4 regions of the Bacillus sp. 3255 genome follow, and region 3 is predicted to be linked to each of the others. Evidence: predicted binding sites of a transcription regulator. Region 3 holds the regulator's gene; each other region holds the start of a gene.
The links. The regulator LexA, encoded in region 3, represses DNA repair genes until DNA is damaged. The targets are predictions, from matches to a motif close to CGAACATATGTTCG.
Positions count from the first base shown of each region.

Region 1: J2X61_RS10285 (YhjD family protein) is a predicted target of LexA. The motif match lies at 3,652-3,665, and genes of this name have one in related genera.
Region 2: J2X61_RS12640 (YhjD family protein) is a predicted target of LexA. The motif match lies at 4,523-4,536, and genes of this name have one in related genera.
Region 4: J2X61_RS03235 (DNA polymerase IV) is a predicted target of LexA. The motif match lies at 4,445-4,458, and genes of this name have one in related genera.

Region 1 is NZ_JAVDUS010000005.1:329,185-336,738, forward strand. Features, by position in the region: gene J2X61_RS10265 (DegV family protein) at 1-830, shown strand, start outside; gene recG (ATP-dependent DNA helicase RecG) at 834-2,879, shown strand; gene J2X61_RS10275 (DUF1294 domain-containing protein) at 2,913-3,179, shown strand; gene J2X61_RS10280 (stage VI sporulation protein F) at 3,240-3,536, shown strand; gene J2X61_RS10285 (YhjD family protein) at 3,684-4,055, shown strand; gene J2X61_RS10290 (DNA polymerase IV) at 4,052-5,320, shown strand; gene J2X61_RS10295 (YhjD family protein) at 5,317-5,814, shown strand; gene J2X61_RS10300 (SOS response-associated peptidase) at 5,972-6,652, shown strand; gene J2X61_RS10305 (metallophosphoesterase) at 6,684-7,554, shown strand, end outside.
Region 2 is NZ_JAVDUS010000007.1:79,114-86,667, reverse strand. Features, by position in the region: gene J2X61_RS12660 (extracellular solute-binding protein) at 1-466, opposite strand, end outside; gene J2X61_RS12655 (sulfatase family protein) at 721-2,196, shown strand; gene J2X61_RS12650 (YolD-like family protein) at 2,463-2,831, opposite strand; gene J2X61_RS12645 (DNA polymerase IV) at 2,828-4,099, opposite strand; gene J2X61_RS12640 (YhjD family protein) at 4,106-4,465, opposite strand; gene J2X61_RS12635 (hypothetical protein) at 4,765-4,911, shown strand; gene J2X61_RS12630 (hypothetical protein) at 5,191-5,613, opposite strand; gene J2X61_RS12625 (SDR family oxidoreductase) at 5,872-6,729, opposite strand; gene J2X61_RS12620 (TetR/AcrR family transcriptional regulator) at 6,918-7,511, shown strand.
Region 3 is NZ_JAVDUS010000013.1:101,387-108,940, forward strand. Features, by position in the region: gene glnA (type I glutamate--ammonia ligase) at 1-155, shown strand, start outside; gene J2X61_RS19950 (aminopeptidase) at 248-1,486, shown strand; gene J2X61_RS19955 (hypothetical protein) at 1,487-1,945, opposite strand; gene lexA (transcriptional repressor LexA) at 2,357-2,974, opposite strand; gene J2X61_RS19965 (LysM peptidoglycan-binding domain-containing protein) at 3,249-3,530, shown strand; gene J2X61_RS19970 (DUF896 domain-containing protein) at 3,671-3,853, shown strand; gene J2X61_RS19975 (HAD family hydrolase) at 3,897-4,688, shown strand; gene J2X61_RS19980 (1,2-dihydroxy-3-keto-5-methylthiopentene dioxygenase) at 4,765-5,304, opposite strand; gene metH (methionine synthase) at 5,524-7,554, shown strand, end outside.
Region 4 is NZ_JAVDUS010000002.1:156,953-164,506, forward strand. Features, by position in the region: gene J2X61_RS03215 (FecR family protein) at 1-216, opposite strand, end outside; gene J2X61_RS03220 (adenylate/guanylate cyclase domain-containing protein) at 243-2,090, opposite strand; gene J2X61_RS03225 (ferredoxin) at 2,254-2,487, opposite strand; gene mobB (molybdopterin-guanine dinucleotide biosynthesis protein B) at 2,554-3,060, opposite strand; gene J2X61_RS03235 (DNA polymerase IV) at 3,070-4,371, opposite strand; gene cimA (citramalate synthase) at 4,585-6,204, shown strand; gene J2X61_RS03245 (TlpA family protein disulfide reductase) at 6,260-6,793, opposite strand; gene J2X61_RS03250 (MFS transporter) at 6,929-7,554, shown strand, end outside.

The DNA of each region.
Region 1 (7,554 bases), on a different contig from region 3:
GCACGGCCGACATACCGGCGGCACTTCGCCAAGAATTGAATATTGAGATGGTGCCGCTCAAGATTCATTTTGGCGATGAGCAATTTCTAGATGCGGTGACGATGCGGTCCGAAGATTTCTATGGGAAGCTGACCTCGTCGCCGCACTTCCCCCGAACCTCGCAGCCGTCTCCTGCTGAGTTTCTGGAATTGTATCAAGGCTTGCTCGAAGAGCCCGATACCGAAATCATTTCGATTCATTTATCCTCCGCTCTCAGCGGAACGTATCAGTCGGCCCTGCTGGCCTCCACGATGCTGGAGGAGCATGCGGGCAAGGTGCATGTGTACGACTCCCGATCGGCGTCCTACGGCATCGGTGCGCTGGTTGCTGCGGCTGCGAAAGCGGCCAAAGCCGGCCACAGCGCAGCTGAGATCATCGAGCTCGTACGAACGATGAGAGAGAACTTTTACATATACTTCCTTGTGGATACACTCGAATTTCTGCAAAAAGGCGGAAGAATCGGCAAAGCGTCGGCACTCTTCGGATCGCTGCTGAATATCAAGCCTATTCTCTCGATCGATGGAGAAGGGGAGGTAGCCGCCGTCGATAAGGTTCGAGGGCAGAAGAAAGCGATCGCCCGCATTCTGGAGCTGCTGGCGGCGGATGTGCCGGATCGGACCATCCCGCAGCTACACATTGCACATGCAAACAATTTGGAAGGCGCGGAGCTGCTGCGAGAAGCCATTATGCAGCAATTTAATGTGCAGCAGGTGGACTATATTATACTGGGGCCCGTTATCGGCGCACACGCCGGACCTGGCACCATCGCAGCGTTCGTCAGTACGGTATAAGCGATGGATCTGAATCAAGTTTTAGTACGCGAAGTCCATGGAGTTGGCGCTCAGAAGGCACTTGAGCTTAACGCCATGGGCATTTTTACGGTTATGGATTTGCTGGAATATGTGCCGTTCCGGTATGAGGATTATACCGTTCGTGATATCGCCAGCGTGAAGGACGGCGACCGCGTTACGGTGAAGGGCTTCATCATCGGGGAGCCGGTGCTGCAGCGCTACAGCGGCAAATCGCGGCTATCCTGCAAGGTGATGGTCGACGATTTTCTGCTGACGGCGGTGTGGTTTAACCGCCACTTTTTGAAGGACCGCTTGCGGCCGCAGCAGGAGATCATATTGACCGGCAAATGGGACGCCAAGCGGAGGCAAATGAGCGTGTCCGACTCGGAGTTCCCCGGACAAGGGGATTCCAATACCGGCACCATCCAGCCGGTTTATTCGGTTGCAGGCACCCTTACGCAGAAGTGGATGCGTAAGGTTATCCAGCAGGCGCTGACGCAGTACGGCGCCATGATCAGTGAAGTGCTGCCGGCTTCGCTGACCGGCAAGTACGGGTTTATGCCGCGCAGCAAGGCGCTAGCCATTATCCACACGCCGAGCGGCGTGGAGGAAGGCAAGCAGGCGCGCAGGCGCATGGTTTACGAGGAGCTGTTCTTGTTCCAGCTCAAGCTGCAGGCTTACCGCGCCGTGACGCGCAGCCGCGCGGACGGGGTGAAACAGCAGGTGGACCTGCCTGCTGTACGCGCCTTCGTGCGCGCTCTGCCCTTCCAGCTGACGGAGTCGCAGAAGAAGGTCGTAGGCGAGATCCTGCACGATATGCAGGAGCCGTACAGCATGAACCGGCTGCTGCAGGGAGACGTCGGTGCAGGGAAGACCGTCGTCGCGGCCATCGGCCTGTATGCGACGGTCAAGGCCGGCTACCAAGGCGCGCTGATGGTGCCGACGGAAATCTTGGCCGAGCAGCACAAGCGCTCGCTCGACAAGCTCTTTGAGCCCTACGGGCTGCAGGTTGCGCTGCTGACCGGCAGCTCGACGGACCGCCAGCGGCGGGACCTGCTCGCGTCCTTGCAGATGGGGCTGATTGACGTGCTTGTCGGCACGCATGCCCTCATCCAGGAGGACGTCTTCTTCCGCCAGCTGGGGCTCGTCGTGACGGATGAGCAGCACCGCTTCGGGGTGAACCAGCGCAGCATATTGCGGCGCAAGGGCATGAACCCCGATGTGCTGACGATGACGGCGACGCCGATCCCGCGAACGCTGGCGATTACAGCCTTCGGCGACATGGATGTTTCAACGCTGCGCGAGCTGCCCAAAGGCCGGAAGCCGATCAAGACGTACGCCGTCCAGCACGCCATGCTGGAGCGTGTGCTCGGCTTCATCCAGCGCGAGGTTGCCGCAGGGCGGCAGGCGTACGTCATCTGTCCGCTCATCGAAGAGTCGGACAAGCTGGACGTGCAGAATGCCATCGACGTCCACATTCAGCTGCAGCAGCATTTTCCGCAGATGCGGATCGGCCTGCTGCACGGAAGGATGAGCGCGCAGGAGAAGGAAGCGGTCATGCTCGCCTTCAAAGAAGGGAACGTGGATACGCTCGTATCGACCACGGTCATCGAGGTTGGCGTGGACGTGCCGAACGCCACGCTGATGGTCATCTACGACGCCGACCGCTTCGGGCTGTCGCAGCTGCACCAGCTGCGCGGACGCGTCGGGCGCGGCGAGCATCAGTCCTTCTGCGTGCTGATCGCCGACCCGAAGACCGAGGTCGGCAAGGAGCGCATGAAGGCGATGACCGACACGGTCGACGGCTTCGAAATCGCCCGGCGCGATCTGGAGCTGCGCGGGCCGGGGGACTTCTTCGGCACGAAGCAGAGCGGGCTCCCGGAGTTTCGCATCGCCGATATGATGGCGGACTTCGAGGTCATGGAGGAGGCCCGCGACGATGCCGCCGAGCTCGTGGGCGACTCTTCGTTCTGGACCGGCGCTTCTTTCATGCCGCTGCGGACCTTTTTGCAGAGCGCCCATATTTTTGATAGCGAAGTGTTGGATTAGCAGCGTGTATCCTTGGAAACGAGGTGGTCTCATTTGACATATTTTTTAATTTATTTATTGCTGATGAACATCGTCACCTTCATCGAAATGGGGCACGACAAGGGGCAAGCCAAGAAAGGCGGCCGCAGAGTGCCTGAGAAGCGTTTGTTTCTGTTTGCCGCACTGGGCGGCGGAATCGGCGGATGGCTCGGCATGCGGGTATGGCGGCATAAGACGAAGCACACGTCCTTTGTGATCGGCATGCCGCTGCTTGTCGCGCTGAATTGCATTTGCGTCATTCTCATCGCCATTTATATGTAGTCAAGATTGTGTTCGTTCCCTCATAGGATAGAAGCATGACGGGATATCGGAGGTACGAACATGAGCTATCAGCACTATCAGTACTATGGCATCGATCCTGCGCTCGTTGAGCGAGTTAAGTTCAAATTGAAAAATCCGCAGGTCAAGGAGCGCATCAAAATGCTGCTGCAGGGCGTGACGAAGGCTGATTTGCAAAATCGCGCCAAAGTAACGCGCCTTATCGGGCTGGCAGCCGGAATTTTCGGCGAGAAGCTGACCGGAAGTCAAACGAATCAAATTTTGGAATTCATTCTATCCCAAAAAATCGATCCTTCCAATACCTTTCATTTGATCAAACTATGGTCCATGTTTCGATAAGCCAGTCTCCCAAAGCACCGCTAGCAGGGTTAAACAACCCGGTTAGGTGGTGTTTTTTATTTCCAGAAAAAATTGCTTGCATAACGAATACATGTTCGGTATATAATAAATAACACGAATATATGTTCGCATATGGTGGTGACAAATATGAGTGCTCATGCAAGAGTCGAGACAGAAGAGGATGTTCAAATCATCAAGGAATACACGCTGCTGCCCATTTTGCTCGATATGCTGGCAAGAGATATGGAGGAGCTCAAGGTTTATAAGGACAAAATTGTGTATAATCATATTCTTTTTTACCTCAGAGAGGTGGAGAACGCCATTTACCCTCAATTACAACACATCAAGAGCATGATGAAGAAAAGGGATATTAAAGTGATTCATACCGAAACGAATGCATTAGGTATTAACGTTGAGTATAAAGTCCGAGGCTATATCCATCATTTCACGATGCTGCGCAGCTTGGTCAAGGCCGAACTGATGACTATGCTGATGAATATGCGGGGGGGATTACGGTGAGCAAAGGAAAGGAGCGAACGATACTCCTGGCGGACTGTCAGAGCTTCTACGCAAGCGTAGAGAAGGCCGATCATCCGGGTTGTAGGGATAAGCCGGTGGCGGTCGCAGGCGACCCTGCCATGAGATCTGGCATCATTCTAGCTGCTTGTCCCATTGCCAAATCGTATGGAGTTTCCACGGCCGAACGGCTGGGTGAGGCGCTGAAGAAGTGCCCGGATCTGGTTGTGATGCGTCCGCGGATGCAGCATTATATTGACGTTTCACTTATGATTACCAAAATATACGAAGAATTTACCGATCTCGTCGAAGTTTTCAGTATCGATGAGCAATTTCTTGACGTTACGGCTAGCCTGCCTATATTCGGAGATCCGGATACGATAGCCCAAACCATTCAGCGCAAGGTGCTGCAGCAAACGGGCGTGAAGGTACGCATCGGCATCAGCTCCAATAAAATACTGGCCAAAATCGCCACCGACATCTGGGCCAAGAAAAACGCTACCGGCATATATACGCTGCGCCCTCCGGCCGTAGAAGCGAACATGTGGGAGCAGCCTGTAAGCAAAATGTTCGGCGTCGGTTCGCGAATGACCGCACATTTCGCCAGACTGGGCATGTACACGATCGGCGATGTGGCAAGAACGCCGCTTCCGGTGCTCAAGGATAAGTTCCGCGCGCGCTTCGGCAAACAGTCGGATATACATGCCGAGGTGATGTGGCGTACGGCGAACGGCTTGGACGATAGTCCGGTCACGCCCGGCACGTTCGATACGCCTCCGAAGTCCATCGGTCATATGATGACGCTGCCGAGGGACTACGCGGAGTCTTCCGAGGTAGATACGATCCTTCTCGAGCTAACCGAGGAAGTTTGCCGGGACTGCCGGCGCAAGGGATACATGGCGTCGATCGTTACCGTCAGCTGCATGTGCAGCCCGTTTGACGCCCCGACAGGCTTCTCGCGGCAGATGAAGATGCCGGATCCGACGAATCATACCGGCACCGTATTTCAAGCCGTCAAGAAGCTTTTCTACAAATTCTGGGACACGATGCCTGTCCGCCGCGCCGGTGTGATGCTAAGTCAGTTCGTCAACGACGATACGTATCAGCTTACGCTTTTTGAGGATCAGATTAAGGCGCGGGCGCTTGAGAAGGTAACGGACAGCATCAAGGACCGATTCGGGAATTCGGCGATTGTCCGCGCCTCCTCGCTCACAGCAGCCGGTCAGGCACAGAACAGAGCGCTCAAAATCGGGGGGCACTATAAATGAGCAAGAAACTGGAAAAGAACGGCTTGTGGGAATCAAGCAGGATGATGCTGCCCCAGCACCGCGAAGCGCTGCAAAACCAGCGCAGCGACCGTCATGCTCCGGCGAATCGTCCTACGGCGGAGGATATTGGCATTATGCGCGATTATGTACTGCTGCCCTTCATGCACGGGATGATCAAAAGAAAAGCCGATGAGATCGGGCGATCCGCCGAAACGCTCAGACAGCTGTATTCGCGTGTCACTTACCTGCTCGCAGCCCAAATTCAAGCCGATTTCAGCGAAACGAAAACGAAAATGATGCAAAGAAGCATTCAATTATTCGAAGAGGAGAAGAATGACCGCGCCATTCACTACCGGTACATTTGTCGCGGACACGAAGACGCGCTGATCATTGCCAAAGATTACATGCGCGCCGAAATGAGCGTGCGAACGGCCCGCTATATCGATCAACTAGTCGCTAGCGTGTACAAAAAGACAGACAATCCCGTCACGTAGACCGCAATAGGATCAGGAACAAACAGATGTTGCAGCCGGCAGCCCGATGGAGACCTCCATCGGGCTGTGCGAATTGACGGGAGTATTACTTTTTCTCATAATGGAGGAGAGAGTTACAAGTGGACTTAAAGAACTATCAGGCAGAGGATGTGCGGCCATGTGCGGACGTTATACCATAACCGTAACGTTAGAGGAGCTAATGCTGCGGTATGATACTTATTACAAATATCCAGCGAGATACAGTCCCAAATACAACGTGGCGCCTGGGCAGCAGGTCATGGCTATCGTCCATGACGGAGAGAAGAACAAGCTGGGCGAGCTGCGCTGGGGGCTTGTTCCAGAATGGGCGAAAGACGAGAAGCTGGGCTACCAGATGCTGAATGCGCGGGCCGAAACAATTGCGGACAAGCCGGCTTTCCGCAAGCCGTTTGAGCGCAAGCGCTGTCTCATTCCGGCAGACTCCTTCTACGATTGGAAAGGAACAGGCAAGCATAAGCAGCCGATGCGCATCATGCTGCGCAGCAAGGAAGTTTTTAGCATGGCGGGGTTGTACGATACATGGACCTCTCCGGAGGGCAAGCGCATATCGACATGTACGGTGATTACGACGGCAGCCAATGAAATGATGGCGGATATTCATGAGCGGATGCCGGTTATTTTGCCGAGGGAAGCGGAATCGGTTTGGCTCGACCGCAGCATAACGAATCCGGAGACGCTGCTTCCGCTGCTGAAGCCGTATTCTTCCGATGAAATGTTCGCCTACCCCGTTTCGAGCCGGGTAGGCAATGTGCGCAACGACGATGAATTGTGCATCGAGCCGCTAAGTCTGCTGCTGTAGGCGGAATCGTAACAAAGAATAGGAGATTGACATGAGCATACGCGCGCTTCTTAGCATCACACTTATACTGGCCATTGTACTCGGCCTCAACGGTTACATTGGCTGGCACGGTCAAGTTTTTCTGTCGAATCAACTCGGTCATTTCTTTCATGCCGGATGGTATTGGCCTGTTTTCTGGGTCGTTGCCTTATCGTATTTGCTGGCATGGGCAGGCTCCAAAGCGCTGCCGGCGGCCGCATCCAGAGTATTGAAAATAATCGGTTCCTATTGGTTCGCCATTATGCAGTTCGGTTTTTTGCTGCTGCCATTAACTGACCTGGCGGCAGGAGTGCTCCATCTGGCAGGCGTGTCATCTCAGACCTACATTCCGTTCCTGGGATGGTTGGCCATAGCAATTATGGTACTTCTCATGCTGCGAGGTTCTTACAATGCACGGAGTCCTATCCTGAGGAAGTATGAGATTACCGTTCCCAAACAAGCGGGAGACTGGAACCAACTGCGTGTCGCCGTTGCATCGGACATCCACTTGGGTTCCATAGTCGGCAACCGCCATCTGCGCAAATTAGTAAAGCATGTGAACAGCTTAAAGCCCGATTTAATTCTTCTGCCTGGGGATGTCATTGATGATGATATTAGGCCGTTTATCCGTTATGATATGGGTACGACCATGCGGGAGCTTCAAGCTCCGCTTGGCATTTATGCCGTACTCGGCAATCATGAATACATAGGCGGCCACATACCTGCTTTTGTGGAACAAATGAACCGAATCGGCATACGCGTGCTCATGGACGAAGTCGTCCATATTCAGGATCGGATGTACATCGCCGGCCGAAAAGACAAGGCGTCCGAGCGAATGGCCGGAGGACGTAAAGAACTGAAGGAACTGCTGACGGGAACAGACC
Region 2 (7,554 bases), on a different contig from region 3:
TGTCGTTCAAATATTTCTTGAGGTTCGGCGCGAACTTATCGACCAGATCGTTTAATTTGATAATAACCTTATCATTAATGGCCTTCTCCGGGCCGCCGGGATATGCCAGCCAGTTGTATTCCATAAGATCCGGCAAATCTTTGGAAGCGATCAGCAGGTTAAACTGTTCTTTCTCATTCCCTTGCGGCGGGTGGGAGAAGTCCGCGTGAACACCCGTGCGTTTCTCCAATTCTTTATACATCTCAACCTCGCCTAAATTTTTGACAACAGCAGCCGCATTAGGATTCAGCGGTGACCAGTATTTGAAGCTGATCTTCCCTTCGCTCGTACCTTGTGGTGTTGAAACGCTTTCAGTTGTAGACCCTTGATTCGCACATCCCGTTAACAAGCTTCCTACCAATGTACAGGTTAGAAGCAAACTTGCCTTTTGCTTGCCGCTTAATCCGGATTGTTTTCGATGTGGCATGTGAAGTTGACCCTCCCTTTTGTGGCTCCGTGTAAGAGCGATTACACAATTTATCTTAGCTAGCCACCATGGCTTAAGAAATCCTCGAAATCATCGATGCATCATCCAAATCCGACTTTTTGCATGGCCTGATTCTGTATATATCGCCCATTTGCCATATCCGCTTTGCGCGCATTGACAGCGTTTCCGGCTCACTCGTAGAGTGGAGATAGAACGCCATGTATGGCGATTCTACGAACAGGAGATGATCTACTATGACTCAACGGCCAAAGCCGCATATCGTCGTCATCATGGCGGATCAATTGCGCGCAGATTTCATCTCGGCGCATGTCACGCCGAATATTCACAACCTATCACAGGATAGTGTCCGATTCAACCGGGCTTATTGTGCGTCTCCCCTCTGTGTACCTGCCCGCGGTTCATTCTTTACAGGAAGGTATCCGAATCAAACCGGTTGCTTGATTAATCCGTGGGAGGAGGAAGATGCGGTTCACGGTTATGTGCAACGCGGTACTCCGAATCTCTATCAGCTTCTTGAAAAAGAATGGGATGCCTGGCACACGGGCAAGCAGCATTTGCTGACCGAAGACCGGTTTGATCGGGCGGAAGGGTCACTTATTCACTGGCTGCCGCTCGAGGGGCGGTATGCCCGATATTTAAAGGAACGAGGTATCCGTACACCTGGCGGATCGGCGTTCCAAGGTATTGTGCCGGAAATGGCTGGCGGCACAACGACCCGTGCGGTCAAGTATTCCATTCCGGCCACCGGCTGTTACGAAGAAGGTTTCGAGCCCTTCTTTGACGGATTTATTTTGAAAGATACGCTGGAGGCCTTGAAACGGAGGGATCGAACGAAGCCGCTCTTCTTGAGCGCCATGTTCCTCGCTCCCCATCCTCCGCTCGAGATCCCGGAGCCTTGGTATTCCATGTTCAAGCAGGATGATCTCCCGCTGCCCGAGAATGTTGGGGAATGGGCACCGGGTCAATCGCCGTTGCAGCTTTACAATTTAACCGGTGCTGTCGGCACCCGGTATACACGTGAGGATTGGCACCGGGTCTGGACCGTGTACGCCGGGCTTGTCCGGCTGCTGGACGATTGCGTCGGCCGTATCGTTGAGGAGCTGAAGACGCAGGGCATTTATGACGATACCTTGCTTATTTTTACCAGCGATCATGGGGAAATGCTTGGTTCCCACTCCTTATGGCAAAAAATGTGCATGTACGAAGAGTCCGTGCGTACGCCGTTGATGTTGAAATTCCCGGCAGTGTCGCAGACGGAACCGCACGATGTGGATGAACTCGTGAGCGCGGTAGATCTTATACCGACGATCTGCGAGTATGCAGGGATAACGGTACCCAATGGCGTCGCTGGCGTTTCCTTACTGCCGCTTCTTCAGGGGCAGGCTGCCTACCGCGAACGCATCTTTATCCAATTCGACGGCAACGGCGCGCGAGGGAATTTTCAACGCTGTGTGATTGAAGGCGACCACAAGCTGATCGTAGACATGTTTAAGGATGAAATCTACCTTGAGTTATATGATGTGGCCGGAGATCCACAGGAACGAAACAATCTTGCATTTCTACCCTCGCAACAAGAACGGGTACTAATGCTGCTAGGCCATCTACAGGAACACATGAAGGTAACAGGAGATCTGTTGAAACTGCCGGAAGGTGTGTATGAAGAATTTATTGCGCGATATTCGAAGTTTTCGGGAATTGGTATAGGATGAATGATTATGGGGGTGTCCTGAACTCAAAAAAGACTTTGGGGCATCCACCCTCATAATAGGAATGCTGCCGTTCGTAGGTTAACATAAAATCAATTTATTGATTTTCGCTAAACAACAAAACCGGAACCCCAACGGAGTCCCGGCCCACACTACCCTACCTCGCTCAGCCTCCCATCCCGAAAATATGCAACCCGCTTCGCCTGCTGCGCAATCGCCAGGTCGTGCGTAATCTACCGTGACTGATTCATGAAGGTCGGCCTTACATTTCATTCATCTTCTATCCAAGCTTGATTTAATTCAGCCCTCAAAACATCTCTGTATGCCACCCATTCCCAACCCTCAGGCCCATCCTGCGGTTCGAGTAAATCCAACCGAAATTCGCCATGCTTACTGCGACCGACAATTCCGACGATAGAGCGGTTCTTAAACTCCCCATATAAAGTTAACGTAACTGGTTTCTTATACATCTGAGAAAGACTTAGAACCGCTGATATGTTCTGTATCTCCTGCTCGTCACGTATTGGTTGTGATAAGCGCTGAGCCTCTTTTCGCTTCCTGATCGCCGCCTCTTTATGTTGAGGAAGCATCATCCGACTGGACTCCCAAAGTCCGTTAAGCTCTAACTTCTTACTCATTTGTAGTGACCTCCTATTTTGCCGGCTCGATCTGCGGCTAGACCGGCTTTCATCAAACTCGAAGCGCGTATAATTGCCGTATTGCCAAAACGGTCTTTAATCCCATCCAGAACGCCATCCAGTTTCCTTAGCTTAGTTAAATCCTCAAAAAGATCCAGCTGTGTAACTTCCTCGTCCTCAAGTGTTCCTAGCGTTACACCAACCTTTCGAACCGGATGCCCATTCCAGTTACGATGAAAAATCTCCCGAACGGACTTGAAAACTTTTAACGTATTGTTCGTTGTAAAGGGCATTTTTCGTTGTTGACTAAAGCCTGTAGGCGCATCGTAGGGTGAGCACATGCAGAATACATGAACGGTTCCACTCGTATATCCCTTCGCTCGCGCATCGCGGCAAACTTCTTCCGTTAATTCTAAAAGCACAATATCAACTTCTTCTGCCGTTGTGTAATCCCGCGGCAAGGTCATTCCGTGACCGATTGATTTAGGGGCTACGTTAAACGTTCCAGGAGTGACTGGACTGTCATCCAGACCATTTGCTGTACGCCACATAACCTCTGCTTGAATGTCCGATTGTTTACCAAAGCGCGAACGAAACTTCTGTTTAAGCAAGTGCAGCGGTGTTTGAGCGACATGGCCGATCGTTGTCATGCCAAGAGCCACAAAATGTCTGGTCATCCGCGACCCAACTCCATACATTTTATCTACACTTAAAGGCCATAAGACACGTTCTACATCTTCTTTACCAAGCGTAAAAATACCCCTCGGGTTTTTCTTCGCGAAATTATCCGTTGCTTGTTTAGCAAGGATTTTCGTAGGGCCGATGCCAACACGAATGCGTACATTCATTGACGCTGCGACCTTCTTTTGAATCATGACTGCCAGTTCTTCTGGCGTACACCGAAAATGATTCAGCGAGCCTGTCACGTCCAAAAACTGTTCATCAATCGAAAATACTTCCACAAGATCCGTGTACTCTTTGTAAATATCCGTAATTGCAAGAGATACATCAATATAGCGTTGCATGTGCGGCCGCATGACAATCACGTTGGGACATAACTGAAGCGCTTCTCCAAGCCGCTGCGCTGTGCTAATTCCAAAGCTCTTGGCAATTGGGCAGGCAGCCAAAATAATACCTGATCTTCTAGCCGGATCCCCAGCCACGACAACCGGGAGATGATCTAAGCCTGGATGAGAAGCCTTTTCGACGCTTGCGTAAAAAGATTGGCAATCCGAGAGGTAGATCGTACGATCACTTTTTTCTCTCATTACCATTTACAACGACCTCCGCATTCTCATTAAGGTGGTCATCAGTTCAGCCTTGATCAAGCTTCTTAACATTGTAAAATGGTGAACGTATCCGCGAACTTTATATTCAACATGAATTCCTAATGCCGTCGTTGATGTGTTCAACACTTTAATGTCACGTTTCTTCATCGAACTTTTAATATTTTGAATCTCAGGATAAATTACGTTCTCAACCTCTTTCAAATAAAACAGAATATGACCGTAAATAATTTTACCTTTGTGAATCTTGAGCTCTTCAGAATCCCTTGCTATCATATCAAGCAAAATGGGGAACAATGTAAATTCTTTGATTAATTGAACATCCTCGTCAGTCTCAACATTTGTCATGACACTCATTTAATCACCTCGAAATAGGAACGTGTGTTTGTGTTTTATATTATATACCGAACACGTATTCGCTATGCAAGTGATTTTTATAAATAGAAAAATCCCCACCGTGAAATGGAGCCAGTGGGGAATACGCCAAAACATAATAAACCTATTGTATGAAAACAGGGAACATACCAGCGGCAGTCTGCTCCCTGTTTGTTGCGCTATCTTTCCTCGGTCAATGAAAGCATCCAAATCACGACTCGAATAATTTCCTTGTTATTGGAAAATATATTTCGATGAAAGGGGGGACATCCATGGTTGAGTACACGAACATTCAAGACAATTCCGAAGAAATTATGAAGTGTATTGTTAACTGCGACACCGAGAAAGATCAGAAAAGAACAGACGATAACCTTTTGAGCAGCATGCCGAATGAAGAAGAATATATCGATGAACCGTAACCTAATAAGGCGACGGTTATTCTATTGTGTCTAAAGATAAACACCTTGTCGCTTTCCTGTATATTGCGGTCAAAATAACATCTTAAATTGGTAAATCACATTTATGCTAACATTCCAATTGTAAAATAGTAACAAGGTATCCAGGAACAAAACCAATGTTCCTGGCTGCCTATTACTTATTAAACACTTATTCTCTCGTTAGTTACTACTGACTTTATAGGCATCAACCTTCACTTAATCATTTTAACCTTTAGACGTAAGATCCGATGAAGAGTTACTTTAAACTATTGTAGCTCTGTACCCTGTATTCTTACCTTTTTCAACTGCCTCGATATAGCCATCGAAATAATATGGTATATCATCTTCTTTACCATTCCGAATTCTGCCTCTAACTTTATCGAATGCAAATATAGAAATTGAATATTCAGGCTCTCCAGTAACCAACACAGGCTGCTCTCTCTCTTGTACCCAAATGTACTGTCCGCCATAATTCCTTCTTGCCACTTCAAATATGTAACTTCCAGCCATTGAAGAAACAGAATCTAGAGTATCATCATCTATTTGATACTCGCCTAACTCTTCTAAAATGTCGTCAAGTTTTCGTAAACTTTGCACACTATAATCAAAATTTCCTTTATCAGAAAAATTAGTTGCGAAACTTTCTGCCGTTGTAATAATGTCTTGTTCTAATCTACTTTGCATAATGCTCCCCCCTGGAATCGTGAACTTACAGTTAGAATTATTCACCCTTTAACGGTAACTATCCTGCACCAAACTTATCAATAAGGCAGCTAGCAGTACCGCGGTGGTCTGCTCCCTGTTTTGGTTGAACTATAGTTCCCCGTTTGCGTAATGATCTCACTTTTCATCTATAGTACTTCTGTAACGGCATTTTAGGGCCACCCTAGAGGGATGGCCCTTTCGTTGCACGGATAAACCGGAAACAGTTTCACAGCACGTCTATAGAGGTAAAGACACTTTTAAAAAGTCTTTTAACGTCAACGGAGGTCGCCTGATCAGGTCAGCTAAGGCGTTACTCGTTTGCGCAAAGTCCCCGTTACGGCTGGCACGGAATAAACCCAAGGTGATTGCAATGCGCGCTTCCGGAAAACCTTGTGCAGTCAGATGCGCCCGATACGCTTCGTCCGTTACGACCTTACGATAAATAGGCCGGCCGATGATATCCGATACCATTGCCGCAACCCCCTCCATATCAATCGCTTCAGAGGCCGTTAGATTCGGAGATGGACCATCCCAGTTCTTCTCGGTTAAGATCACTGCAGTAGCTTCAGCCAAATCCGAATGCGTTGTCCAGGCAATCGGACCGTCCTCGGGAACAATCAACTCGCCCGTTTTGACGGCATCGCCTAGTAATCCAACTAATGAAGAGGCGTAAAAACCGTTGCGAAGAGACGTGTGGCGCATACCCGACTCTTTAAGCAAATCTTCTGTCGCTCCATGGTGAACCATAGGCGGAAAATACGACGTCGAAGAAGAGCCCATATGACTCGTGTACAGAACCCGTCCGGCGCCGGATTTCATTGCTGTTTCAATTGCGGTTTGGTGCTGACGGATCCCCGCATCTCCCAAAATACCGGTTGAAACAAGGAGAACTTGTGACGCGCCTTCAAAAGCATTCAGCAAGCTCTCCGCCTCAATGAAATCGCCATGACGAACACGTACGCCGCGCTCTTTTAAATCTTGCGCCTGGCTCACATCCCGAATACTGACACCAATCTGCTCAGCCGGGAGGCGTTTCAGCAGCTGCTCGACCACGCCCCTGCCTAACCTCCCATTCGCTCCAGTAACGATCAGCATGTTACTCTCACCCTTCTTCTCTACAAAAAAATTTGCTAACTATACGGATTTGTGTAACCATATATCGCATAAGTAAAAGATAAAGGGTTGGAGCCCAGTCAACAATCAGCAAAAGGCCGGTTTCGTTGCGTTCCCAACACTATCGCCGTTTTGTTTGTTTTTGAGATCCGAAGAAAGAGTGGTATAGCATGCCGGTAAATCCTAGCGACCCCCGTGTAAAGAGAACCCGCCAGTTGTTTATTCAAGCCTTTAACGATCTGCTTGACGAAAAGAGAAACATCTATTCCATTTCTGTTCACGACATTGCGAATCGAGCGGCCGTCAACCGCGCAACCTTCTATGCCCATTATGAAGACAAATTCGCTTTTCTCGCTTATTGGATGACAGAGAAGTTTCAACTTATTCTCCAAAAAAGACTGCCGGACGATGCAGCCTTCAGTCCGGATAATTTGTATATCCTTGTTCAGAGCGTCTTTCAATTTCTAGTCCGATTTCGACAGTACCTCACGCCGGGAGACAAGCAATTTGAGCCGCTGCTGGAGAACGCCATGCAAAAGGAATTGTATCGTCTCCTGCTCCAATGGCTAAAATCGGGGCCTAAACAGAACGGCCTGCAAGAAAAGCGGGAAGCTACGGCTCTTGTGGTCAGTTGGGGCATATTCGGGTCGGCCCTGCAGTGGAGCAGGGAGATTCAAACTCGTACGCTGGAGTCAATGGTGGAAGAGGTTATTGAAGTTATAACGGTTAATTTAGGCGCTTTTTGGGAGCAAGGAACCGGATGAGCTTGAACGTGAATGGCCGCAATCTCCTGCTATCTACGGAGTC
Region 3 (7,554 bases):
AAGCGTTGGACGAACTGATTCGCGATGAAGTGATCTGCGACACCCTCGGCGAGCATGCTCTGGCTCATTTCTACGAATTGAAAGAGATCGAATGGGATATGTATAGAACGCAAGTTCATCAGTGGGAAAGAGATCAATATCTGTCCCTGTACTAGAACGAAGCGTAACAATTAGATAGATCAGCCCGTCAGTTACATGCTTGGCATGGACTGATGGGCTTTTTCATGCGAAGGAGCGGGAACGACGAATGGACAACTTTATGAAAAACTTAGAAAAATATGCCGAACTGGTTGTGAGAATCGGCGTTAATTTGAACAAAGGTCAAGACCTCATGATCGAATCGCCGATCGAGTGTCTGGAGTTGACGAGAATGATCGTCAAGAAGGCTTATGAAGCAGGTGCGAATTACGTTCAAGTGAACTGGCAGGATGATGTTGTGACCCGCAGCCGGTTGGCGTATGCCCACGACGATGCGCTTGATTATTATCCGAAGTGGCATACGGACATGCTGGAGCGCTTTGTCGAGAACGGCGGGGCTTTGCTGAATATCAAAGTGCCTGATCCTGATCTCTACGCGGGCCTTGATGCCGGCGTCATCTCCAGAGCTTCCAAAGCGGCGGCGACAGCGCGGTCCAAATATCAGCAGTATGTAAGAACGAGTACGTTCAGTTGGTGTTTGATCAAAGCCCCGACAACCGCCTGGGCCTCGAAAGTTTATGCGGATCTTCCGGAGGATCAGCGGGTGGAAGCGATGTGGGATGCGGTATTCCGCTTCAATCGCGTGTATGAAGATGATCCGGTTGCGGCATGGCGGACGCATATCGAGCAGTTGAAGCGCGTTCGGAAGGTGCTGAACGAGAAGCAGTATGCCGCGCTGCAATACCGCGCTGCGGGGACGGATCTGCGCGTCGAGCTGCCGGCGGATCATATCTGGCTGGGCGGCGATAAGGCGAACGCCAGCGGCATCCGGTTCGTTGCGAACATGCCGACGGAGGAAGTGTTCACGATGCCTAAGCGGACAGGCGTTCATGGGAAGGTTGCCAGCACGATGCCGCTTAATATCAACGGGGCGCTTGTCGATAAGTTCTCGTTCACCTTCGAGAACGGGAAAGTGGTGGATTACCAAGCCGAAGTCGGGTACGAGCACTTGGCAAGGCTGCTGGAGATGGACGAAGGGGCCCGTTATTTGGGGGAAGTCGCGCTTGTTCCCTACGATTCTCCGATCTCTAATGTGAAGCGGATCTTTTATAATACGGGAATTGACGAGAATGCCTCCTGCCACCTTGCCTTGGGCAGCTGCTATCCGATCAATATGAAAGACGGCGCCTCGCTGTCGAACGAAGAGCTGAAAGCCAGGGGAGGGAACACCAGCTTGATCCATGTGGACTTCATGGTTGGAACTTCCGACCTCGAGATCGACGGAGAGCTGCCGGACGGCCGCGTGGAGCCTATTTTCCGTGCGGGCAACTGGGCGCTTGCGTTTTAATTATTTGCTTTCAAAAAGCGTTCGTATGCTGTTCGTTAATTGTTCATTGTAGAGATAATAATGGCCGCCTGTGCTGTTCGGGGTGAAGCTGAATTTCACCTGTTTGTTCTCCAGCAGCGACACCGCGTATAGAAAGCCTGCACGGTCTTCTTGATTCGGATCCGGCTGGAATACCGTATCTCGTACTTGGTTGATCCATTGCTGCACGTTCGCCGGGTCGGTGAATGATTTCAATTCGCCGGTGGATCCGCTGCGGATTTCGATGGCATCTACCTTGGTCAGATCGCCCGGGTACAGCTCTTGGAGCGTCTTGGCGGTTAAGGGGGGAGCGGGATCGGCAGGATCGGCGGAGCCGCAGCTGGACAGCAGCAGGATGGTGAGCGCTAGGAGCAGCATGGTTGGGATTCTAGGAAGAATTCTGAAAGGGATACTGAAAGGGATACTGAAACGGATTCTCATGGGCGTGACCTCCGGGATCGGGTTATCATTCATTAAACGAACAGAAGCATGAAAATGTTCCCAATAAAAAGCGCTGAACGACTGGTTATTTAGTCGTTTTGGCGCTTTTTTGTTGGATCTTTAGCATAGCACACGCCCGAGCGGGTTAACTGGAATTTCTCCCGTTATTTAAGGGGAAAGAGGCTCCCGCCGCCAGTTAACTGGAAAATTTCCTGTTATTTCCACGGCATTTCCTGCAATCGACCTCGAATCGCTTTTTTTAGCGGGAGAAATTCCAGCTATTCACTCAGGAAGCCGAAACCAGGTTGAAATAACTGGAGCTTTTCCAGCTACCGGCCGGCAGGGCAAGGATGCCGGCTTCCAAGCAATTCCAAATAAAAAAGCCGCCTATTCAAGCCAGGCGGCTTTCTCTTACATATCTCTGAAAAGTCCGATAACGCGTCCGAGGATCGTGACGTTCTTCAATAGAATCGGCTTCAATGCGGAGTTCTCCGGCTGCAGACGAATATGGTCCTTCTCCTTATAGAAGCGTTTCACCGTCGCTTCGTCATCTTCCGTCATGGCTACGACGATGTCGCCGTTATTTGCCGTCTGCTGCTGCTTGACGATGACATAGTCGCCGTTATGAATGCCAGCTTCGATCATACTGTCCCCCATAACGCTGAGCATAAACACATTGTTGTCGCCGACCATGCTGACTGGCAGTGGGAAGTAGTCTTCGATGTTCTCCGTGGCCGTAATCGGCACCCCAGCAGTAACTTTACCTACGAGCGGTACGCGCGCAACGGATACGGCGAAATGCGTTTCTGCGCCGTCTAACCCGAGAATCTCGATAGCTCTAGGCTTCGTCGGATCCCGGCGGATCAAACCTTTCTTCTCAAGGCGCTCCAAATGGCCGTGAACCGTAGAACTGGAGGCTAGTCCGACAGCCTCGCCGATTTCGCGTACGGAAGGCGGGTAGCCCTTATCTTTCACTTCGTTCTTAATGTATTCCAAAATAGCTTGCTGACGCTGCGAAATCTTACTCAATAGTTATCACTCCAATACTGGGAATCATTACCCAAAGTATAACATAGAACCCGAGTTCGTACAAACATAAGTTCGAGAAAATCCGTTGACACAAACAAGTGTTCGTGTTATTCTAATACCAGAACAAATGTTTGGGAGATGATGAATCATGTATATGGCTTACACACAAAACAATCAATCACGCACACCTCATAGATCCGCTTCAGTGTCCGAAGTAATCACAACGATCAAACAACGTCACACGAAAGCAATGCTCCGCTTAGTAATTATTGTAATGATACTAGGCACTGTGTTCTCATTTGGTGCTATGGTACAAGCTTATGCGGCTTCCACGACAGCACCGACAGCACCGACAGCAAGCGTACCCGTTCACACGGTCTCCAAGGCGGAGGTGCACCAGAGGATCGTTATTCAAGCTGGAGATACGCTCTGGGCTATCGCGGAAGCGAATAAGCACAGCAATGAGAACGTACGTTCCTACATAGATAAGATTAAATCATTAAACCATCTTGCAACAAGTTCTTTGAATGAAGGGCAAGTGCTGTTGCTCCCCTAGCTCTCGGGCATAAACTGAATAGAGTAAGGACTGAAAGAGGCTTGGACATGATCCGATGGCTCTTTTTGTCGTTTTCTTGACAATCCCGTAGAGGGATGGCAAAGTAATAGTCATATTGACATTTGGACTGGAGGATCACTATGAGCGACAGTATGGAGAAAAACATCGAGCGCATCAATGAGCTAGCACGCAAAGCGAAAACCGTCGGCTTGACGGACGCAGAAATCGATGAACGCAATGAGCTCAGAAGAATTTATATCGAGGCTTTCCGAGGCAATCTTAAAGTTCAGCTTGATTCTATCAAGTTCACGGACGAAGAGTAATTGCTCGTTCACATAGAGACAACATTCAAAGGGGAAATGAATGATGACGTTGAAGGCTGTACTTTTTGATTTGGATGACACGCTGTTATGGGACGACCGTAGTGTGCAGGAAGCGTTCGATGCGACTTGCGAGGAAGCTGCGCGGCATGTGGCCGTTAACCCGGCGGAGCTGGAAGCTGCCGTTCGCAAAGAAGCCCGGGCCTTGTATGAATCTTATGAGACGTTCCCGTTTACGAAAATGATTGGCATTAATCCGTTCGAGGGACTATGGGCGAATTTCACGCAAGGCGAGAATGAGAATTTCCGCAAGCTGCAGCAATTAGCACCTGGCTACCGCACGGAGTCGTGGACCCGCGGGCTGCGCGCGCTTGGCATTGAAGACCGCGAGCTGGGGTACAAGCTTGGGGAGCTTTTCCCGGCAGAACGCCGCAAGCGGCCGCTCGTCTATGAGGAAACGTTCCGCGTTCTCGATGCGTTGAAAGGGAAGTACCAACTGCTCTTGTTAACGAACGGATCTCCCGATTTGCAGAAGGAAAAGCTGGCAGGCGTACCTGACATTTCCGGCTATTTTGACCACATTGTCATCTCCGGCGAGTTCGGGGTTGGGAAACCGGATGTATCCATTTTCCATCATGCATTAGGGTTGCTGGGGATCCAACCTGAAGAAGGCATCATGATCGGCGATAAACTGACAACCGATATTCTTGGTTCGGGCAGCGTCGGCATGAGGAACATTTGGATCAATCATCATGGCTTGCAAAGCGGAGATGAGATTGTCCCTGCGTTCGAGGTTTCCAGGCTGCAAGATATTTTGCCGATTATCGCGAACGTCTAGTCCGGCAAACAGAACAAAGCCCAACGGCGATTGGACCGAATGTCCAGTGCTGTTGGGCTTTGCTCTTATCATGTAATTAAGCTTTGATAAAGGACGGGTCATCCACGTTGTAAGCGACCCAGCCGTCTTTCTCAATGAACAGGCGGACAGCTACGATTTGGCGGTTATCCATCAAGGTGAAGAAATGGTTTGTGTTCTCAGGAACGGAGATCACATCGCCAGGCTCCAGCTCAACGTCGAAATAGCCGATTTCCTCGGATTTGATGATGAAGATACCTTTACCGGATACGATTGCACGGATCTCATCTTCCGTGTGCGTATGGACTTGTTCGAATTTCTTAAGCAAATCTTCAATGTTAGGCGTCGCATCGGACAGGGAAATGACATCCCAAATCTCGTAGCCGCGTCTTGCCGCCAAATCGCGGATTTCCGGCTCATAAGCCGAGATGATTTGCGCTTTCTCTTCGTCGCTCAGGACGAATTTCTCGCGAAGCGCCTCAGGAAGCTTATTTGTATCCCAATGTTCGTACACGACATTTTGACTATCCAGGAACGCTTTGACCTGCTCTTCGCCTACAATGCGTTCATCCGTATTGCGGATTCTAATCTGTGCCACACTACATCCCTCTTTCTAAAGTAAATATACTTGTATTATAGTGGAAATGATGCGCCCTGTCGATGGAAGAACATAAGATTATCCGATCAATCCTATAGGTATTAATGATAATTCAAATTCTTTTCATAGTTGCTGGATTCTGTTACACTAAATCTTAACATAATTTGTCGATTTTTTATTTGCTATCGTTATGAGGATAGTTTGAAAGGGAGTCATTGCATGTCTAAACCACCGATTCAAGAGCAGCTAAAGAAAAAGATCATGATCCTCGACGGCGCCATGGGTACGATGATTCAGCAGGAAAATTTAACCGCGGAAGACTTCGGCAGTGACGATTTGGATGGCTGTAATGAGATTCTTTGCGTTACACGCCCCGATGTGATTCGTAAAATTCACGAAGCTTACTTTGCCGCAGGCGCGGATATGATAGAAACGAACACATTCGGTTCGACGAGTGTCGTGCTTGCCGAGTATGATCTGCAGGACCGTCACCGCGAGCTTAATCTGGCGGCAGCCAAGTTGGCAATTGAGGCTGCTAACAAATATTCGACACCGGAGTGGCCGCGTTATGTCGTAGGCGCGATGGGTCCGACGACCAAGACATTGTCCGTCACCGGAGGGGTTACGTTCGCAGAGCTTGAGGAAAGCTATTACCAGCAAGCCCTTGCCCTAACCGAAGCCGGGGTCGATGCGATTCTATTGGAAACTTCTCAAGATACGCTCAATGTGAAAGCAGGAAGCATCGGGATTCGCCGGGCTTTCGAGACACTCGGCGTCGAGCTGCCGATTATGATTTCGGGCACCATCGAACCGATGGGTACAACGCTTGCCGGTCAAAATATCGAATCGTTCTATATTTCGCTCGAGCATTTGAAGCCGATTTCGATGGGACTTAATTGTGCGACAGGTCCTGAATTCATGAGGGATCATATCCGGACGCTGTCGGAGATCGCGGAAACGGCCATCAGCTGCTACCCTAATGCCGGGCTGCCGGATGAGAACGGCCATTATCACGAATCGCCTGAATCTCTAGCGAAGAAAATGGCGGGCTTCGCCGAACAGGGCTGGCTGAATATTGCCGGCGGCTGCTGCGGAACGACGCCGGATCACATTCGCGCCATGGCGGAGACGCTGAGCGCTTTCAAACCTAGAACAGAATACGGTACGCATTTGCCTGCGGTTTCGGGGATCGAGACGCTGTATATCGAGCCTGAGAACCGCCCGGTCATGGTCGGCGAACGGACGAATATTTCGGGTTCCCGCAAATTCAAACGCTTGATCAAGGAAGGTAAGTTCGAAGAAGGCTCTGAGATTGCCCGCAATCAAGTGAAGAACGGCGCTCATGTCATCGATATCAACTTGCAGGATACGGATATTGACGAATCTTACGCGATGGAGCAGTTTATGCAGCAGGTGGTCAAGAAGGTGAAGGTACCTTTGATGATCGACTCTACGTATGATCACATCATTGAGCTTGGTTTGAAATATTCCCAAGGGAAAGCGATCATCAACTCCATTAACCTGGAGGATGGGGAAACCAAATTCGCCGGCATTCTGCCTTTGATTCACCGTTACGGCGCCGCCGTCGTATGTATTCTCATCGATGAGCGCGGCCAGGCGGTTTCCCGCGAAGCGAAGCTCGAGGTAGCCACACGTTCCTATGAGCTGCTGACCGAGAAATACGGCATGAATCCGGAGGATATCATTTTCGACCCGAATATGTTCCCGGTCGGTTCCGGTGACCCGCAATATATCGGTTCTGCCGTAGAAACGATTGAAGGCATCAAGCTGATCAAAGAGAAGTACCCGAGAGCCAAAACGATTCTCGGCTTAAGTAATATTTCCTTCGGCTTGCCGGATGCCGGCCGCGAAGTGTTGAACTCGGTTTATTTGTACCATTGTACGAAGGCGGGTCTCGACTATGCGATCGTGAACACGGAGAAGCTGGAACGGTATGCGTCGATTCCGGAGGCGGAGCGGCAGCTGGCTGAAGAGCTGATCTATCATACGAATGACGAGACCTTGGCGAAATTTGTCGCGCATTTCCGTGAGAAGAAAGTGGAGAAGAAAGAGAAAATCTCCAACCTTTCCCTGGAAGAAAGACTCGGATCTTACGTTGTGGAAGGTACGAAGGAAGGTCTGATTCCCGATCTGGACGAAGCGCTCAAGAAATATTCGCCGCTTGAAGTCATTAACGGACCGTTGATGAAGGGGATGGAGGAAGTTGGCCGTCTCTTCAACAATAACGAG
Region 4 (7,554 bases), on a different contig from region 3:
CACGGTATCCCCTTGATTCAAGCTCATACTCTCGTAAGCGTCGTACGATTTGGAGCCTCCGCCTTTCTTCACGGTGACATCCCCGGATAACGAAGCAATGACGGCCACCCTCACCGTTTTGGCATCCGCCGGACTTGCGAACAGCCCGGAAATCAAGCTGACGACCAAACACAAGCTTAAGCATAATGAGACAAATGATTTCTTGGAAACTTCCACTCCGAATTCCTCCCCAATTTTCATTCTTACAGATTCCCGATCACTTCGTAGACAGCAACGGGCTTTTCTTTGCCTTTGACCTTAATTTCACCTATCGACTCTATGACGAAAAGATGCTTGACCCTTTCATAGGTTTGCTCGCTAATGAGAATTTGGCCCGGCTTGGCATTGGATTCCAAACGCGCAGACAAATTCACCGTGTCGCCGATAGCGGTATAATCCAAGCGTAAGTCCTCGGATCCGATGTTGCCGACAACAGCAGGTCCGCTGTTAATGCCGAGACCGAATTTCACGCCGATCCCATACTTCTCAATCAGCTTCTGCTCCAAAATGTTCGCCTGGGATTTCATTTCGATCGCAGCCCGAACGGCCATCTCCGGATGGTTCTCATATTCAATCGGAGCGCCGAACATCGCCATCACGCCGTCCCCAATGAATTTGTCGAGCGTTCCGTTAAATTTGAAAATCGCCTTCGTACATACATCCAAATATTCGTTCAACACTTGAATGACCTGCTCGGGCTCAAGCCGCTCAGACATAGGCGTAAACCCGCGGATATCGACGAAAATAAGCGAAATGTCCTTCCGGCTTCCGCCGAGCTTCACATCTTCACCGGATTGCAGCAGTTCATCGACAACGGATTTGGATACGAAGCGTCCGAAAATCCCCGTGACCCGGTTTCTTTCCTTGCGTTCTTCTAAGTAATGACTGACAAGCGACCATATGTAAATTAAAACAAGGGCAAACTGCGGATAAACAAGCGGCGCGAACGTAGAGCCCGCGATATAGAACGTTAACCAAACGCCGCCATACAGCACAAAGATGCCGATGAAAATGAACAGCGCGGTCTTTCCTCTGAATCTCTCAAATAAGAAAATAGCAAGCAGCGAAATAAGCAAAATCAAGCCAATCCCTACAGGCTTACTCGAATCTTGGTAAAACTTGCTCTCCAGCAGCGTTTGAATCATATTGGCATGGATTTCGATTCCGAACATTTTGACCGAAGAAATCGGCGTCGGATATTCATCCTGCATGGCCGTGACGAAAGGCCCTACCAACACGATGCTGCCCTGCAGAGGCAAAGGATTTTTGCTGTTCATCACATCCACGAACGAAAGCATCTCATAACCGGAGGTCGCATCCACCTTCTGCCTGGGCAGTGTGAAAAACTCTGTCGTCACTTGGTTTCTCTCATTGGTTGGCATGACGACATTCCCGCGCTTCCATGCTCCCGTCGTGTCATCTCTCTTGATTCTCTCGTGGTCATCCAGTACTAGATTCGCCAGAGCGACACTGAATGCAGGTATGTAAGTCCCGTTCTCATCCGGCAGTCCAACGGGCAGCTTGCGCGCTTTGCCGTCTTTGTCGACGAACACATTGATATGCGCCATCTGCTGCCGGTCGGTCGTTATTGTCGATGTCGGGTAATCGATTTTGTCAGGCACCAGATCTCCTGCCTGCTGCTGCTTGGAGGGATAGTTAATTTGTATGGGCAAGATGACATTATCGTATTTGGCCATCACATCAGCCAATGCCTTATCGTCTGAGGGGTTTTTGGAAGGTTCGGCCAAGACCACGTCAATGCCGATCGCCGCCGCACCGGATTGTTCCAGCTTCTCGATCAATTGCGCATATATCGAACGGTCCCACGGGAACTTACCGATCGCTTTCAGAGATTTCTCATCAATCTTGACGATTTTGATTCGGTCTTCGGGCTGGCGTTCTTCTACGGACTTCGCCTTGCGCAAAACATCCTGCAGAGGCCCTTCCACAAAATAAAACAAACCGCTCGAGTTGACCGTGTAGAAATATGTCGATAGCAGCATAATCAAAAGTCCTGCCACTACCGTCTTGATCCACTTCTTTTTACCCATATGAACCTCCTTATACCTACTAGATTCATTGTAAGATGGAGGTAGACAAATGGCAATGAATTCTTACATTTATATACAAATTGTAGCAAAAAAAAGCTCAGTTCCCGGTCAGGAACTGAGCTTTTTCGACATTTCGCAGATCGCCTCTACGAATAAGGTATGATTAGTTAAAAGGTGAATCCGCAACTTTGATGGAGTCTGTTGGGCAGCCATCTTGTGCATCCTGCAGATCATCGTACAGATCTTCAGGGATTTCAGTTACCCCTTTGTTGCCGTCTCCATCAAAAATCACTTCCGCCAAGCCTTCATCATCGTAATCATAGATGTCTGGTGCTGTAGCTCCGCAAGCGCCACAAGCGATGCAAGTATCTTTATCAACGAATGTATACTTTGCCATGATTCTACTCCTCCTCGAATTATCCTCATTGTAAAATATAATATAAATGAGGACAAAGTTCAAACCTTAATATTGATCTCCCTCAAAATACCTCTGAATAAAGTCGGCCAGAGCAGAAGCGTCGTTTACATCAAAAATCGGATAAGCCAAACCAGCCATTCCTTCCGCTTCCAGATCGGTGGCAATCGCGATAGGCTCCGGCTCTAGAACATGAACAATTCCTCTCTGCTCTATTGTACGGAAAATCGCGATCTTTGGATGCTTTTCCCTTTTAAAACCTTCAACAAAAACATAATCCAAATGATTCCATGCGCGGACCTGCTCTTGCAGATCGGGCTGCTGCTTCCTTTCGTAGACGTGAACCCCACCCGGGGATAAGGTCACAACCGCATCGGCCCCGGACTCGGCGAAAATAGTTGAATCCGCTCCTGACGCTTCTTTATAATGTCCATGCGCGTCATGTTTCATAACCGCAACCCGTTTGTTGCGCCGCTTCATCTCAACGACGAGCTTAGCGATTAACGTTGTCTTGCCGCTGTTCGAGTACCCCGCAAAGCCGATGCAATGCGCCATAAGCTGCCCTCACTTCTCCTCTTCTTGATGAAGGGGGTTGTTCCTCAAATGGTCCATTTGCAAGGAAGTCCCTCTTGCCCTGTGATTGCGGATGAGTGCGGAAGGATCGTCACTCACCATCCCGGCGGTCAGAATCGCATTCTCGCCGAATTTATCCCGGAGTTCATCCATGATCTTATTCAAGTTCTCGCGTTTGGGCTGTTTCTCGTAGTCAAATAAATCGAGCTGAACGAACGTCTCTTCCTTGCTCGTCAGATTTTGCAGGGTAATGCCCAGCAGCCTTACCGGGTTCCCCTCTTCCCACTGATGATCGTACAGTTGACACGAGGTTTTATAAATATCGTCCATGTGCTCCGTAGGTGTAGGAAGCGTTACGGATCTCGTAATCGTTCGCATCTCCGGATCCCGGATCGTGATTTGAATCGTAGAGGCCATCAATTCCTGCTTGCGCAGTCTTCTGGCCACCTGATCGGCAAGATTCAGAAATACGCGGTGAACGTCTTTTCTTTCTATATAATCCCGCGGCAGCGTAGTTGTGTGTCCGATCGACTTGCTCTGTTCTTGTTCCGGATTGACGGGAGCATGATCGATACCGTTCGCAGCCCGCTTCAGATGAGGACCTAGTACGCCGAAATGCTTCGATAATAAAGCCTCGTCGCCGGCCGCCAGCTGACCTAGCGTATGAATCCCGAGCCTCGTAAGCTTAACCGCCGTTTTCTTCCCGATACCAAATAAATAATTGCACGGTTTATCCCATAACATCCCCGGCACATCCCGCAAGCGCAGGACCGAAATGCCGTTAGGCTTTTTCATATCGGAGCCCATCTTGGCCAGCAGCTTATTAGGCGCAATGCCGATGGAGCAGGGCAGCTGGAGCTCTTTCATAATTCTTTGTTGTATTGCATTCGCAATATCCACAGGCGTACCGAACTGCTTGGATCCTGTAATATCGACGAAGCATTCATCGATCGACATGGATTCGACCATCGGCGAATAGCTGTAGGCAATTTGCATGAACCGCCGGGAGAAGCTGCGATACAGCTCGAAATCCGGGCGGATGAGGATCAAATCGGGGCATATTTTCAGCGCCTGCCTGACCTGCATGCCTGTCTTGATCCCAAGCGCGCGCGCCACATAAGATGAAGTCACGATAATGCCTTTGCGCAGCTCGACGCTGCCTGCGACCGCAATGGGCTTTCCTTTATACGTTTCCGGCTCCACAGCTTCATGTACCGAGCAGTAGAAGGCGTTCATATCGATATGCAAAATGACTCTCCCCGACTTGGGATAATGATGCTCCACCGTCACCATTTCACATTCCCCTCCTAGAACCAAAAACAAGTGTGAAAGCCATTTTCAGCATACAAAAAAATAAAGATTCAAGCAAACGCATTTTTGCGATATGATGACTTTATCCGTTGTATTATGGTATAATCGTAAATTATACATTAGCGCTTTAAAGCAAGCATATTCACCCGTACACAAGCAACTAAGTCACTTTGCTAGCTTTTGAAGGAGGAAGCCATGTCAACATCAGTCAAAATCTTCGATACTACATTAAGGGACGGAACTCAGGGAGAAGGCATCAGCCTATCGGTTGAGGATAAAATCAAAATCGCCCGCAAGCTCGACGAGCTCGGGGTTCATTATATTGAAGGCGGATGGCCGGGCAGCAACAGCAAAGATATCGAATTCTTTGAGCGTGTCCGCGACATGAAGTTCAACAACGCAAAGATTACGGCTTTCGGAAGTACAAGACGCAAGGATTCCGTCGCTTCGGAAGACATCAATTTGAATAGACTTGTGGAATCGGGCGTTCAAGTCGCGACGATTTTCGGGAAGTCGTGGGATTTCCACGTACATACCGCGATCCAGACGACACTCGAAGAGAATTTGGCGATGATTTACGACTCCGTGCACTATTTGAAAAGCTGCGGACTTGAAGTCATTTATGATGCGGAGCATTTCTTCGACGGTTACAAAAATAATCCGGACTACGCGCTGCAAACGATCACCAAAGCACAGGATGCGGGAGCGGATTGGATTGTGCTGTGCGACACGAACGGCGGCTCGCTTCCCGGCGAAGTAACCGCGATCGTGACAGCCGTCAAGCAGCATGTGAAGACGCCTGTAGGCATCCATGCGCATAATGATTGCGAATTAGGTGTCGCCAACTCTCTGGCTGCGGTGCAAGCAGGTGCCGGACAAGTTCAGGGTACGATTAACGGATACGGCGAGCGCTGCGGCAACGCGAATTTGAGCTCCATCATCCCGAATCTGCAATTGAAGCTCGGCTATCACGTCATCACGGAGGAACAATTGGCGACCCTAACGCCGGTTTCCCGTTATATCAGCGAGATCGCCAACATGCATATGCCGAACAATCAGCCTTATGTCGGCAACGCGGCATTCGCGCACAAAGGCGGCATTCACGTCTCTGCGATCCTCAAGGATGCCAGCACTTATGAGCATACCAAGCCGGAGCTGGTCGGCAACAAACAGCGCGTCCTCGTCTCCGAATTGGCCGGACAAAGCAACGTGCTGGTGAAAGCGCAAGAGCTGAATCTCGACTTCAACAAAGAGCACCAGAAGACCAAAGAAGTCATCGAGAAAATCAAGGATCTCGAGCACCAAGGCTACCAATTCGAAGGCGCGGATGCGACGCTGGAGCTGCTGCTTCGCGAAGCTTTCGAAGGACTCGAAGAGATTTTCACCCTGGAATCGTTCAAAATGCTGGTAGAGAAATCGGCGAACCAATCCGTCGTTTCGGAAGCAATCGTCAAAGTGAAAGTGCACGGAGAGACGATCTATACCGCGGCGGAAGGCAACGGCCCCGTCAACGCTTTGGACAATGCGCTGCGCAAAGCACTGATTCAGTACTATCCGGACATCAAGAACATTCACTTGTCCGATTATAAGGTTCGCGTCCTCGACGAGAAAGACGCCACCGCAGGCAAGGTCCGCGTCTTGATGGAGACGACGGATTTCAATTCAACCTGGAACACGCTCGGCGTATCCAGCAACATCATCGAAGCAAGCTGGTACGCACTGGTGGACAGCTTGCGCTACGCCCTCATTGGCAGACAGCGCGTCGAGCCGGCGAACAAAGACCAGAACGAGCGCCTCGGTCTCGTCAACCACTAATAAGCCAAAAGCTGCAAATCAGCCCGTTCTCGGGCCGATCTGCAGCTTTTCTTGTTTATCCCTTGATAAGCCCGGCAATCTTTTTATCCAATTCTTTGGGCGATACGACGTGGATAACTTCGCGAACGACTCCGTTCCGATCAATCAGGAAGCTCGTCGGAATCGCCAAGACACGATAGGCATCCGCATTCGTACCTTGTTTGTCAAGCAGCACCGGGAAAGGGTATTTATAAGTGTCCACGAACTTCTTAATATTCTCCATTTTATCTCCAGGCGTTACGTTCACCGCATAAAGATCGAATTGCCCCTGATATTTGTTATACACATTCACCAGATCCGGCGCTTCTTCCTCGCACGGACCGCACCAGGAAGCCCAGAAATTCACGAGCAGCGGCTTCTCTCGGGGACCGCCGATCGAGTATGTCTTACCGTCAAGTCCTGTCAACGTGAAGGATGGCGCCAAATAATTCACCTGGGGCGCCTGTTCGGTAGGCATAAGAGTTTGCTTATTCTCGCGCTGGGCGTTTTGATAGATCGCAATCCCTGCCAACACAAGGACCAAAGCGATCACAATTACATTTTTCTTCAAAATGCCTGTTCACCTCCACTCTGTCTATATTATCTCCAATTCGCCGAAATTTCCAACATCGGTTGTTCCCAAGTATGCTTTCCCCTCAATGGGGAAAAGTAAGGTCTGACAAACACATGGAAAGGAAGCCAACAGGTGAACAAAGCAGCCACAGCTAAGAAAAAATTCAAAAGCGGCTCCAATAACTGGACCAGCCATAACAGCACTAATTCTTCTAATAAGCCGAATTCCAAAGAATCATCCGGCAATGGGTCCGTTTGGCAATACATCGCCATTGCAACGATTCCCTTGGTGCTCGTGCTGGGCAACTCCATGCTGGTCCCGATCTTGCCGGATCTTCAAGACAAAATGGGCATCTCCCGTTTCCAAAGCTCGCTCGTTATCACCTTGTTCTCCATCGCAGCAGGCATCGTCATTCCCGTCTCCGGCTATTTATCGGATCGATTCACACGGAAGGCCGTCATCATTCCATCACTCATCATCTATGGCGCTGCAGGCATCCTGGCAGGCTTCGGGGCGGTGTGGAACTCCTACACCATCCTTATCATCGCCAGAGCCATACAAGGCCTTGGAGCGGCCGGAACAGCCCCTATCGCTATGGCGTTAGTCGGCGACCTCTACAAGGGAGGGGAAGCAAGTAAAGCATTAGGATTGATCGAAGCTTCCAACGGTACCGGCAAAGTTGTGTCTCCAATCTTGGGCTCCTTGATCGCCATGATCGTCTGGTACGCGCCTTTCTTCGCCTTCCCTGTGTTCTGCCT